Acidisarcina polymorpha: one gene and its partners. The protein of the gene in region 2 interacts with the protein of the main gene of each other region in a pairwise test. Links are inferred from orthologs where the notes say so. Each region holds a gene or a part of one and is shown on either strand. Other genes may lie near its edges. The genes, in order: dnaE, ACPOL_RS10680 and ctaD.

Region 1 (4,220 bases), 3.2 Mb from region 2 along the record:
GCGCTCGAGATGGCGGCCGGAACCGGGATCAGCCTGGCGGAGGCGGAACGCGAGGTGATCGGCTGCGGCCATGCCCAGGTGGGAGCCTCGCTGCTGGGCATCTGGGGGCTAGGACGCCATCGTCGAAGCGGTCGCGTGGCATGAGATTCCGAGCACGGCGTCCAGCGGCGCCACACCATCGCTCACCGCCGTCCATGTGGCGTGCGCTCAGCATGGAAGGCTCTGTCCGTCGAGGCTCTCCGGAGGGCATTCGATCGACCACGAATATTTGCAAGCTGCGGGTTTAGCGGGTCAGGAACAGCGTCTGCTCGAGGCGTGCGGCTCTTCGTTGCGGTCCTCGCTCAGCAATTGAGGACGCTTTTTCCTCAACTTCCTCCGACGTGTGAGGCGAAGCGAAGAAGGCCAGGTCGTCCGCGCTCTAAAATTGAAGTAGAGCTATGGCTGAATTTACCCACCTTCATCTTCATACGGACTATTCACTCCTGGATGGCGCCTGCGACGTCGAGAAACTGGTCAACCATGTCGCCGATATCGGGCAGCAGGCGGTTGCCATCACCGACCACGGCAACATCTACGGAGCGGTGCATTTCTTTGAGGCGGCGAAGAAGCGCGGCGTTAAGCCGATTCTTGGCTGCGAGCTCTACATCTGCCAGAAGGAAGACCATCGCGCCGACCCTCAAGGCGATGATTACAACCACCTCCTAGTGCTGGCCGAGAATGAGGAGGGCTATCGCAACCTGGTTCGAATCACCTCGGAGGCGTCGCTGCATGGTTTCTACCGGAAGCCGCGCATTAGCAAGAAGTACCTTGCGGAACATGCGAGCGGTCTGGTGGGCTTTTCGGGCTGCCTGGCGGGTGAGCTCTGCCAGGAATTGATCGCCGGCAAATACGAAGAAGCGCGGCATACGGCGAGTGAATACCAGGACATCTTCGGCAAAGGGAACTTTTTTCTAGAGATCCAGGACCAGGGTCTGGAACTCGAAAAGAAAATACACGCCGATCTTTTCAAGCTGGAGAGCGAACTCAATATTCCGCTAGTCGCGACCAATGACAGCCATTATCTCTGTGAAGACGATCATCACGCCCATGAAGTGCTGCTGTGCGTACAAACCGCGGGCTCGATCCATGACCCCAAGCGGTTCAAGTTCGACTCCGACCAGTTCTTTGTGAAGTCGGCGGCGCAGATGGAGAAGCTCTTCTCCCATGCGCCGCAGGTGGTCAATCGGACGATGCAATTCGCTGAGCGGTGTTCGCTCAAGATCAATAAGGTGGATAATCCATTTCCAGAGTTTGCGGTTCCCGCCGGACATACGATCGACAGCTATTTTGAGGAGGTGTGCCGGCAGGGTTTCCGCAAGCGGCTGGATACGGCGGTTCGCCATCTGCAGGACCGCGGATTGTTGCGCTTTCCGATCTCCGATTACGAGGCGCGTTTAGAGCGGGAGATCGATTGCATTAAGGCGATGAAGTTCGCCGGATATTTCCTGATTGTCTGGGACTTCATCAAGTACGCGCGCGACCACGATATTCCGGTGGGTCCGGGGCGTGGTTCGGCGGCAGGTTCGCTGGTCTCGTATGTGATGGAAATCACGAATATCGATCCACTGCAGAACATTCTGCTCTTCGAGCGGTTTCTGAATCCGGAGCGGGTATCGATGCCGGATATCGATATCGATTTCGACATGAACCGGCGCGGCGAAGTGATCGAATATGTGACCCGCAAATACGGCCGCGAGCAGGTAGCGCAGATCATCACCTTCAACACCATGGCGGCGAAGGCGGCGATCAAGGACGTCGGACGAGCGCTCGACCTTCCTTATGGGGATGTCGACCGGATCGCGAAGATGGTTCCGGCGACCATCGGGGTGACGATCGAGCAGGCGTTGAAGGATTCTCCCTCTCTGCAGGAGGCCTATGACAAGGACCCACAGACCCGCGAGCTGATCGACACGGCGAGGAAGCTCGAGGGGCTGGTGCGCGGAGCAGGCGTGCATGCGGCAGGAGTGGTCATCGCGCCGCGGCCGCTCACCGATCTCGTCCCGGTGACCCGGAGCAAGAACGACGAAATCGTGACTTCCTACGATATGAAGGCCATCGAGAAGCTGGGCCTTCTCAAGATGGACTTCCTCGGACTGACGACCCTGACCGTCATCGACGACTGCCTCAAGCTGATCAAGAGTAATCAGGAAGTGGAGCTGGATCTGGAGACGATCCCGCTCGATGACCAGCATACGTATGAGCAGGTCTTTCACCGGGCGTTGACTTCGGGGATCTTTCAGTTTGAGTCCGGCGGCATGCGCGACGTTCTGCGGCGGTACAAACCGACTTCGGTCGAAGACCTGACCGCCTTGAATGCGCTCTATCGTCCGGGTCCGATCCAGGGCGGCATGATCGATGACTTTATCGAGCGCAAGTGGGGGCGGCGGAAGGTGGAATATCTGCTGCCCGACCTGGAAGTGCTGTTGAAGGAGACGCTGGGCGTCATCGTCTACCAGGAACAGGTGATGCAGATCGCCAATGTGCTTGCCGGTTATTCGTTAGGAGACGCCGATCTTCTCCGCCGGGCGATGGGCAAAAAGAACGCCGAGGAGATGGCGAAGCAGCGCGAACGGTTTGTCTCGGGCGCGGCGGCCAAGAAATATCCGAAGGACACGATCACCCGCATCTTCGACTTGATGGAGCAGTTTGCCGGATACGGCTTCAACAAGTCGCACTCTGCCGCGTATGCGCTGCTGGCCTACCAGACTGCCTACTTGAAGACCTACTATCCGATTGAGTTCATGTCGGCGTTGCTGACGTCGGAAATTTCGAAGCCGGAAAACGTCGTCAAGTACATCAAGGAATGCCGCGAGATGGGGATTTCGGTCGAGCCTCCGGATGTGCTGTTTAGCGGCGCGAATTTTACCCCTCATGGCAAGGCAATTCGTTTTGGATTGACGGCGATCAAAAATGTCGGCCGAAATGCGATCGACTCGATCCTTGCTGCGCGTGCGGCCTTGGAGGCGGAAGAGAAGAGCTTTGCTTCGTACTGGGAGTTTTGCGAGAAGGTTGATCTGCGGCTCATGAACAAGCGTGTTCTGGAGTCGTTGATCAAGGCCGGGGCGCTCGATTCGTTTGGGAGGCGTTCGCAGTTGATCGCCGCGGCCGATAAGGCAATGGAACAAGCGCAGAAGGCGCAGCGGGATTCGGCTGCTGGACAGCATGGACTGTTTGGACTGTTTGACGATGGGCCGGTGACTTCCCGGGCGGCGAACGATCTGCCCAAGGTTCCGGACTGGGACGAAAACCAGCGGTTGCAGAGCGAAAAGGAAGTGTTGGGGTTCTTTGTTTCGGGGCACCCGCTGGACAAGTACGCGGAAAAGCTGCGCAACCTGCCTGGGGTGGTCGATACGGCGACGGCGCTTGAGATGAAGCCGGCTCCGGTGACCTTTCGGCGCGGTCAGCCGGCCTCGACAGAGAATGACATCGCTATCGCCGGAGTGATCGTCGGCTTGAAGGTAGCCAAGTCGAAGCGGTCTGGCGAACTCTACGCGCAGGCATCTTTAGAGGACACGGTAGGCAAGATCGATCTGATCTGCTTCCCCAAGGACTATGAGAGGCTGGCGGCAAATCTCAAGATCGAGGTGCCGGTGCTGGTGCGGGGTCAAATACGCGCCGAAGAGGAAGCTGCGCCGAAGCTCTGCGTCTCTTCGATTCAGGCGCTCGAAGATGTGAAGCTGCGCCTACCGCAGAATGTGAAGATTCGGGTCGCGCTGGATCGGGCGAGTGCTGCGACCCTTGCCGAACTGAAGGCAATGATCGGCGAGTCGCCAGGGCCCGGACGGGTGATGTTCAGCATGGAACAGGCAGGCGAATACGTCGTCGTCATGGAGCCGTCCGGAGTGACCGTAGGAGCGGACCGCGCTTTCTTTGATCGTGCCGAGATCCTGTTGGGGCGAGGGATGGTGGTTGCGGTCGATTGAGCTAAATCGAGATCACTGCTGTTGGGTGGCAGGGGCCTGATTTGGAGGCGGAGGCGGCGGCTGCTGCAGCTGGAAGTTCTCGCGAACGATGGCGAACGTCTGGCTGGGAACATCGACTTCGAGGATGAGGTTCCGCGGTGAAAAATAGAGTTCGCTGACGACCGATCCGATGGTCAAAGACGTGTGATGGACGGAGATCGCCTTGCCCGCAAGCGTACCTTGAACATCGGCCTGGGGTGAGAGAGTGGCAGTGCTTAG
Region 2 (3,105 bases):
GAGATAAAGGCGCCTAAGCTCGCTTCATAGGGCTCCCGCACTGCTTCAAAATGATCAAACTCGGCATCGGTGCTCACCAAGGCAACCAGATCCTGTGCGTCGTCCATCCACAACGACTCTTCTCCCCAGATAAGGCCGCCTACGGTATAGCCGTGCACCACGTGTCCGTTGAGGCTCAGAGTGGCTGCAGGTTCAATACGGACTTTCGAAGCTGAGGGATACACCGTAAATTCCGCAGGCTTGCTATGCATCGACCACCAGCGCATCATCTGCTCCTGCATGGCGACAGGCGAGTAGCCGTCCGTAATAAACCACGGTCCGGTCGCCTTTTGCACGTCCTTCCTACCTTTTCGCGTAACGGAGATGAGGTTCCCATCCACCTTCAGGGCGTCATCCATCTCGGACAGCCGTGCCGCCTTCCCCTTCGCAATATAGGAGAGCGGCGACATACTTGCTGTGCTCGCGATGAAGGTAGTTTCCAGCGGCACCGGCTCACCTCGGTCTGTGAATAGAAAATGCGAGGTTAGGGTGTAGTCGTTAGCCTTCGTTTCGACGGAGTATGTCTCTTTGCCAATTGCCCTTGCGAATTTGTGGAGCACGAAGGTCCCAGATGTCGCCGCCTGCTGCGCTGTCGCGGTGCAAGCTGAAGCTGCCATCACGCAGGCAATCGCGCGACCGAAAACGAGATGAAGGGTGGCCAAGGAAAAGTCTCCTGCGTAGTGGTCCGCTGCCCAACCGGGTTCCCTTGGTATGAGGTCGGTATCAAGTTCGCGGTTTGGAGAAGGGGTCGCACACAATTCTAAGCGAGGTCAGTCTCATAGGGACTGAACAAACTACCTGCAAATGGCGAGAACAACGATTTGCGTTCTCATGGTGGCGTTGCGGGCCCGGTCGCTGGAGTGACCGGGCCCGCAGTTCCGAGCAATCCAGAGGCAGCTTCATTGTTTAACATATGTTCATGGGAACCGCGACAACCAGCCTTCGCCTCAGCAAGATAGCCCCGAATCTCGTTCAATCCGAGATCCGCGCCATGACCATGGAATGCGACCGGGTCGGCGGGGTGAACCTCGCACAGGGAGTCTGCGATACCGATTTGCCTGCTTCTGTCGCGGAAGGGGCTATCGAGGCCATTCGCGCTGGCCTAAATATTTATACGCGCTTAGACGGGATTGCTCCTCTCCGCGAGGCAATTGCGCGCAAGCTCAAGCGGGACAATCAATTGACGGCCGATCCCGGCTCCGAAATCCTCGTCACTTCGGGCGCAACTGCAGGCTTTTATGCGGCGTGTATGGCCCTTCTCGACCCTGGCGATGAGGTCATCCTTTTTGAACCCTTCTACGGATACCACCTGAATACGCTGACTGCGCTCCACATCAATCCGGTGACCGTGCCGCTTGAACTCGCCGACTGGAACCTCGATCTGGACCGGTTGCGCGCTGCCATCACGCCTCGGACCAGGGCGATTCTGGTGAATTCCCCGTCCAATCCCTGCGGGAAGGTCTTTTCTCCCCAGGACCTCGAAGCAATCGCAGCAATCGTCGAAGAACACGATCTGTTTCTGTTCACGGATGAGATCTACGAATACTTCGTTTATGACGGAACAAAACACCTAAGTCCGGCTACTCTTCCCGGAATGGCGGAACGCACCATTTCCATCTCTGGACTTTCGAAGACCTTCAGCATCACCGGCTGGCGAATCGGCTATCTGACTGCAAGTGCCAGGTGGCTGCCTTCGATCGCCTATTTTCATGACCTCACATACGTTTGCGCCCCGTCTCCCTTCCAATATGGAGCGGCGGCCGGACTGGTGGAGCTCCCAGAGACTTTTTACACTTCGCTCGCGGAAGAATATCAAAGCAAACGCGACCTGCTCTGCTCCGCGCTTAGTTCGGCTGGATTAAAGCCCTCCGTGCCGGCGGGCGCCTACTATGTTCTCGCGGACGTCTCCTCCCTTTCCGGATCGAGCGCCAGGGAGAAGGCAAGAACACTCTTGCAAGAACGAGGCGTCGCCGCCGTGGCCGGCACGGCTTTCTTTCACGAGGGAAGGGGAGAAAATCTGCTGCGCTTCTGCTTCGCCAAAAGAGATGAAGAACTGAGCAGAGCGTGTGGCTTGCTAAAAGCGGCTTTATAGACGCCGAGTTCCGATGGCGGGGAATCCCGCGACTGGAATCTTTTGGCAACCTAACCGCTTGAAACCGATCTAACAAGCAAGGATAAGGGTATCTTGAGATAGATGAAGACTGGCAGACCAGCAGCTTGGCGGTGGCTTATCGCGCTTGTTTTCAGCGCTATTGTTCCGGTCCAGGGGCAACCTGCGAACCAGTCCTCCGCCGCCAACTCCTACTATGGGAGCGTGACGGCCGTTGCTCCTACCAGCAGTCCTATTCCTCTGACGCTCGATGACGCCATCCGGCTGGGGCTCGAGAATAATCTGGGCCTCACGCTTTCTCGCGATCAGCAAGAGACGGCTAGCGGTCAGCGACTTCAGGCGCTGAATGCCTTGCTGCCTAACCTTACTTTGCAAGGCCAAACCGGAGTACATCAGTACAATCTGGCCGCCGAGGGATTCAACCTGGGTCTGCTCACGCAAATCCCGAACGCTGCTCAATTCGCAGGGTTCCCGCTCATCACCAGGGTGGATGTGACTCAGGGACAGGTCAATCTCAATCAAACTGTCTTCAATCTCTCCACCATCGAACAATATCGAGCGGCTAAAACCGGGGAAGCTGTCGCCTTCTACAACATGCAATCCTCGCGTGGCCTGGTGGTATTGAATGTCGCCACCTCCTACCTGCAGGCGCTCTCCGCCAGCGCCCAGCTCGACTATGCTCGCGCGTTGCTCACCACCGACGAAGTGACGTTAAACCAGGTCGTCGCTGAGCATGAAGCGGGAACCGTGGCTCGTCTGGATGAGTTGCGGGCTCGAGTTCAATATCAAACCCAGCAGCAAGCCGTGATCGCCCAGGAAAATAACTTCGAGATCGCTAAAATCAACCTCGAGCGCGAGATCGGGATTCCTGCTGGGCAGAAAATTCAATTGACAGATACCTCTCCTTATGCGGAGCTCGAAGCGACAACCATCGAAAATGCTAAACAGGAGGCATA
Region 3 (3,054 bases), 3.7 Mb from region 2 along the record:
CCCGGTCAGTGATCCCGCCCATCCCACCCCCACTTACCTCAACACCTCCTCGGCCGATGTGACCCATAATTTCTCCGTGCCGCGGCTCGCTGGCCGCATCGACGTGATCCCCAATCGGGTCAACACCATTTGGATCGATCCTCAGGCAGCCGGTCTCTACCTCGGCCAATGCGCGCAATATTGCGGCACCCAGCACGCCAAGATGTTGTTGCGTGTCTACGCGGACTCACCCGCCGATTTTTCCGCCTGGATCCAGCATCAACAGGCTCCGGCCGCTGACCCGTCAACTCTCAGCCCCCAGCAGCTGGAGGGCAAGTCGGTCTTTGAACACAATGCCTGCGCCAATTGCCATACCGTGAAGGGAACCAGCGCCCAGGGGAAGTTCGGTCCCGATCTCACCCACATGGGTAGCCGCGATACCCTCGGCTCCGGGGCCTTCGCCAACAATCGGCAGAATCTCCATCAATGGATCGACAACCCTGATTCCTTAAAGCCCGGAGCTCTCATGCCGCCCATGCACCTCAACGAGAAGGACCTCAACGCCGTCACCGAGTACTTAACCACGCTGCGTTAATACAGGATCAGCAGAAAGGAGAGAGCTATGGCAACGACCACCGCAGTCGATCTGACCAGCCAGACCAAACCAAAGAAGCTTCTGCTCCAGGTCGCCCACGACTGGCTCACTACGGTCGATCACAAAAAGATCGGCATCATGTATATCGTGTATGCGCTTGTCTTTTTGGTCATCGCCGGATTCATGGCGATGCTGATCCGCATCCAGCTGGCCGTGCCCAATAACCATTTCCTTTCCCCGCAGGTATTCAATCGCTTATTCACCATGCATGGCACCACGATGGTCTTCTTCGTGGGCATGCCGATTCTCTTCGGCTTCGGCAATTACTTGATCCCGCTGATGATCGGCGCGCGGGACATGGCCTTTCCCCGGCTGAATGCCTTCTCTTTCTGGATTTCGGCTTTTGGTGGAATCCTCCTGTATTACAGCTATGTCGGGGGGAGTGGACTCTACGGCGCTGGTTCGGCCCCGGATGTCAGCTGGTGGGCCTACGCGCCGCTGACCGAAAAGGTCTTTTCTCCCGGACATAGCACCGATTACTGGACCTTCTCCATCCTCTTGTCCGGTATCGGTACTACCGGTACGGCGATCAACATCGTCGCCACTATTCTTTCCATGCGGTGCAAGGGCATGACCATGACTCGCCTGCCATTGCTGCCGTGGATTTATCTGGTCACCAGCTTCCTGGTCTTCGTCGCCGTCAGCCCGCTCACCGCCGCCCAGATCATGATCACCATCGATCGCTATCTCGGCGCCCACTTCTTTGATACCCAGGCCGGCGGTTCGGCAATCCTATGGTTCCACTTCTTCTGGATCTTCGGCCATCCCGAGGTATACATCCTCGTCATGCCCGCCTTCGGCTTCATGAATGAGATCATTCCCGTCTTCTCCCGCAAGGCCATCTTCGGCTATCCCGCCATGGTCGCCGCGACGGTCTCGATTGGTTTCATCAGCCTCAGCGTGTGGGCCCACCACATGTTCATCGACGGCTTGGGTGCGGGAGGGAACATCTTCTTCACCGCGGCCACCATGGTCATCTCGGTGCCCACCGGCATCAAGATCTTCAATTGGCTGGCAACCATGTGGGGCGGCAAGATTCAATTCAAAACCCCCATGCTCTTTGCCACCGGCTTTCTCTTCCAGTTCCTCGGGGCCGGACTTACCGGCATCGTCCTCTCTTCCGCGCCCATGGATTGGCAGTTGAATAACACCTACTTCGTCGTCGCTCACTTCCACTATGTGCTCGTCGGAGCCATTCTCTTTGCGCTCTTCGCCGCGTTCTACTACTGGTATCCGAAGATGACCGGACGCATGCTCAGTGAGCGGCTTGGCAAGTGGCATTTCTGGCTCTTCGTCATCGGCTTCCATCTCACCTTCGACCTCATGCATGTGCCAGGCATTCTAGGCATGCCTCGCCGTATCTATACCTACGAGGCAGGACGAGGCTGGGACAGCTGGAACATGCTCGTCAGCGCCGGCGGCTTTATCCAGGCGATCGCCACCGTCATCTTCGTCGTCAACATGGTATGGGCGTTCTACCGCGGCCGTGTCGCAGGACCCGATCCATGGGACGCGTGGACCCTCGAATGGGCGACCACGTCCCCGCCGCCCGACTACAACTTCGCCGTGCCGCCATCGATCAGCAGCCGCCGCCCGCTATGGGACCTCAAACATCCCGAAGATGTGGATAGCCATTATGAATACTAGCCTGATCATCAACGCCGACAGAGACGCAGTTATGCCTCTATGAGCACAATCCCCGTCACTCGCGAGGTAAGCGAAGCTCCATGGACGCTGCCCAGCCGCGGCATCGTCGGCATGGCATGCCTGATCCTTGCCGAGTCGGCCATCTTCATCATCTTCGTCGTCGCCTATGTCTATTACATCGGCAAGAGTCTGAGTGGGCCGACGCCGAAGCAGGTGCTGGAACTTCCCATCGTCGCGACCATCTGCCTGCTTTCCAGCAGCATCACTGCACACGCCGCCGTATCTTCGCTCCGCAAAGATCGGGTGAGTGCCTGCACCGCATGGCTCGGCGCCACCATCTTCCTCGCCCTCGTCTTCCTCTTCTATACGGCGAAGGAATGGTACGAACTCATTTATCACTACGGATTGACCATCCGCACCAACCTCTTCGGCACCACCTTCTATTCGCTCGTCGGTCTGCACGCCACTCACGTCGTCGTCGGTCTGATCATGCTTACCGTCGCCCTGATCGCCGGGCTGCGCAAAGCAATGAACGAGCATCATGCCGAAAAGCTCGAAGTGTTGTCCCTCTATTGGCACTTCGTCGACGCCGTTTGGGTGGTCGTCTTTACCGTCGTTTACGTGCTGGGAAGATGAATCAAGAAAATGTCAGAAAGGGCGGCCATGGCGCATAACGACGGAACCGGTCATGCGGAATCGGAAGGCTTTGTCCAGCTTCCGGCTCCAACCATCTGGCCGCTGATCCTTGCCTTGGGCGTGAGTCTGTCCTTGGC

The links.
Region 1: the proteins of ACPOL_RS10680 (region 2) and dnaE interact in binary tests that used the Escherichia coli proteins (3 or more experiments, as listed by UniProt). The link is inferred for Acidisarcina polymorpha from one-to-one orthologs.
Region 3: the proteins of ACPOL_RS10680 (region 2) and ctaD interact in binary tests that used the Escherichia coli proteins (3 or more experiments, as listed by UniProt). The link is inferred for Acidisarcina polymorpha from one-to-one orthologs.

Annotation. Positions count from the first base shown.
Region 1 is NZ_CP030840.1:5,680,953-5,685,172, forward strand. The notes cover bases 94-4,162. They hold dnaE (DNA polymerase III subunit alpha), read left to right. Parts: upstream 94-437; coding sequence 438-3,962; downstream 3,963-4,162. Other genes in these bases: ACPOL_RS24220 (response regulator), read left to right, coding at 94-144; ACPOL_RS24230 (hypothetical protein), read right to left, coding at 3,975-4,162. In the rest of the region: more of ACPOL_RS24220, read left to right, coding at 1-93; more of ACPOL_RS24230, read right to left, coding at 4,163-4,220. UniProt on the Escherichia coli protein: DNA polymerase III is a complex, multichain enzyme responsible for most of the replicative synthesis in bacteria. This DNA polymerase also exhibits 3' to 5' exonuclease activity. The alpha chain is the DNA polymerase catalytic subunit.
Region 2 is NZ_CP030840.1:2,462,473-2,465,577, forward strand. What follows is about bases 91-3,044. They hold ACPOL_RS10680 (pyridoxal phosphate-dependent aminotransferase), read left to right. Parts: upstream 91-958; coding sequence 959-2,131; downstream 2,132-3,044. Other genes in these bases: ACPOL_RS10675 (amidohydrolase family protein), read right to left, coding at 91-701; ACPOL_RS10685 (TolC family protein), read left to right, coding at 2,234-3,044. Also shown: more of ACPOL_RS10675, read right to left, coding at 1-90; more of ACPOL_RS10685, read left to right, coding at 3,045-3,105. UniProt on the Escherichia coli protein: Shows aminotransferase activity with methionine and histidine as substrates, and to a lesser extent also with phenylalanine.
Region 3 is NZ_CP030840.1:6,171,295-6,174,348, reverse strand. What follows is about bases 39-2,941. They hold ctaD (cytochrome c oxidase subunit I), read left to right. Parts: upstream 39-601; coding sequence 602-2,281; downstream 2,282-2,941. Other genes in these bases: ACPOL_RS26310 (cytochrome c oxidase subunit 4), read left to right, coding at 2,927-2,941; ACPOL_RS26315 (cytochrome c oxidase subunit 3), read left to right, coding at 2,321-2,917; coxB (cytochrome c oxidase subunit II), read left to right, coding at 39-574. Also shown: more of coxB, read left to right, coding at 1-38; more of ACPOL_RS26310, read left to right, coding at 2,942-3,054. UniProt on the Escherichia coli protein: Cytochrome bo(3) ubiquinol oxidase is the terminal enzyme in the aerobic respiratory chain of E.coli that predominates when cells are grown at high aeration.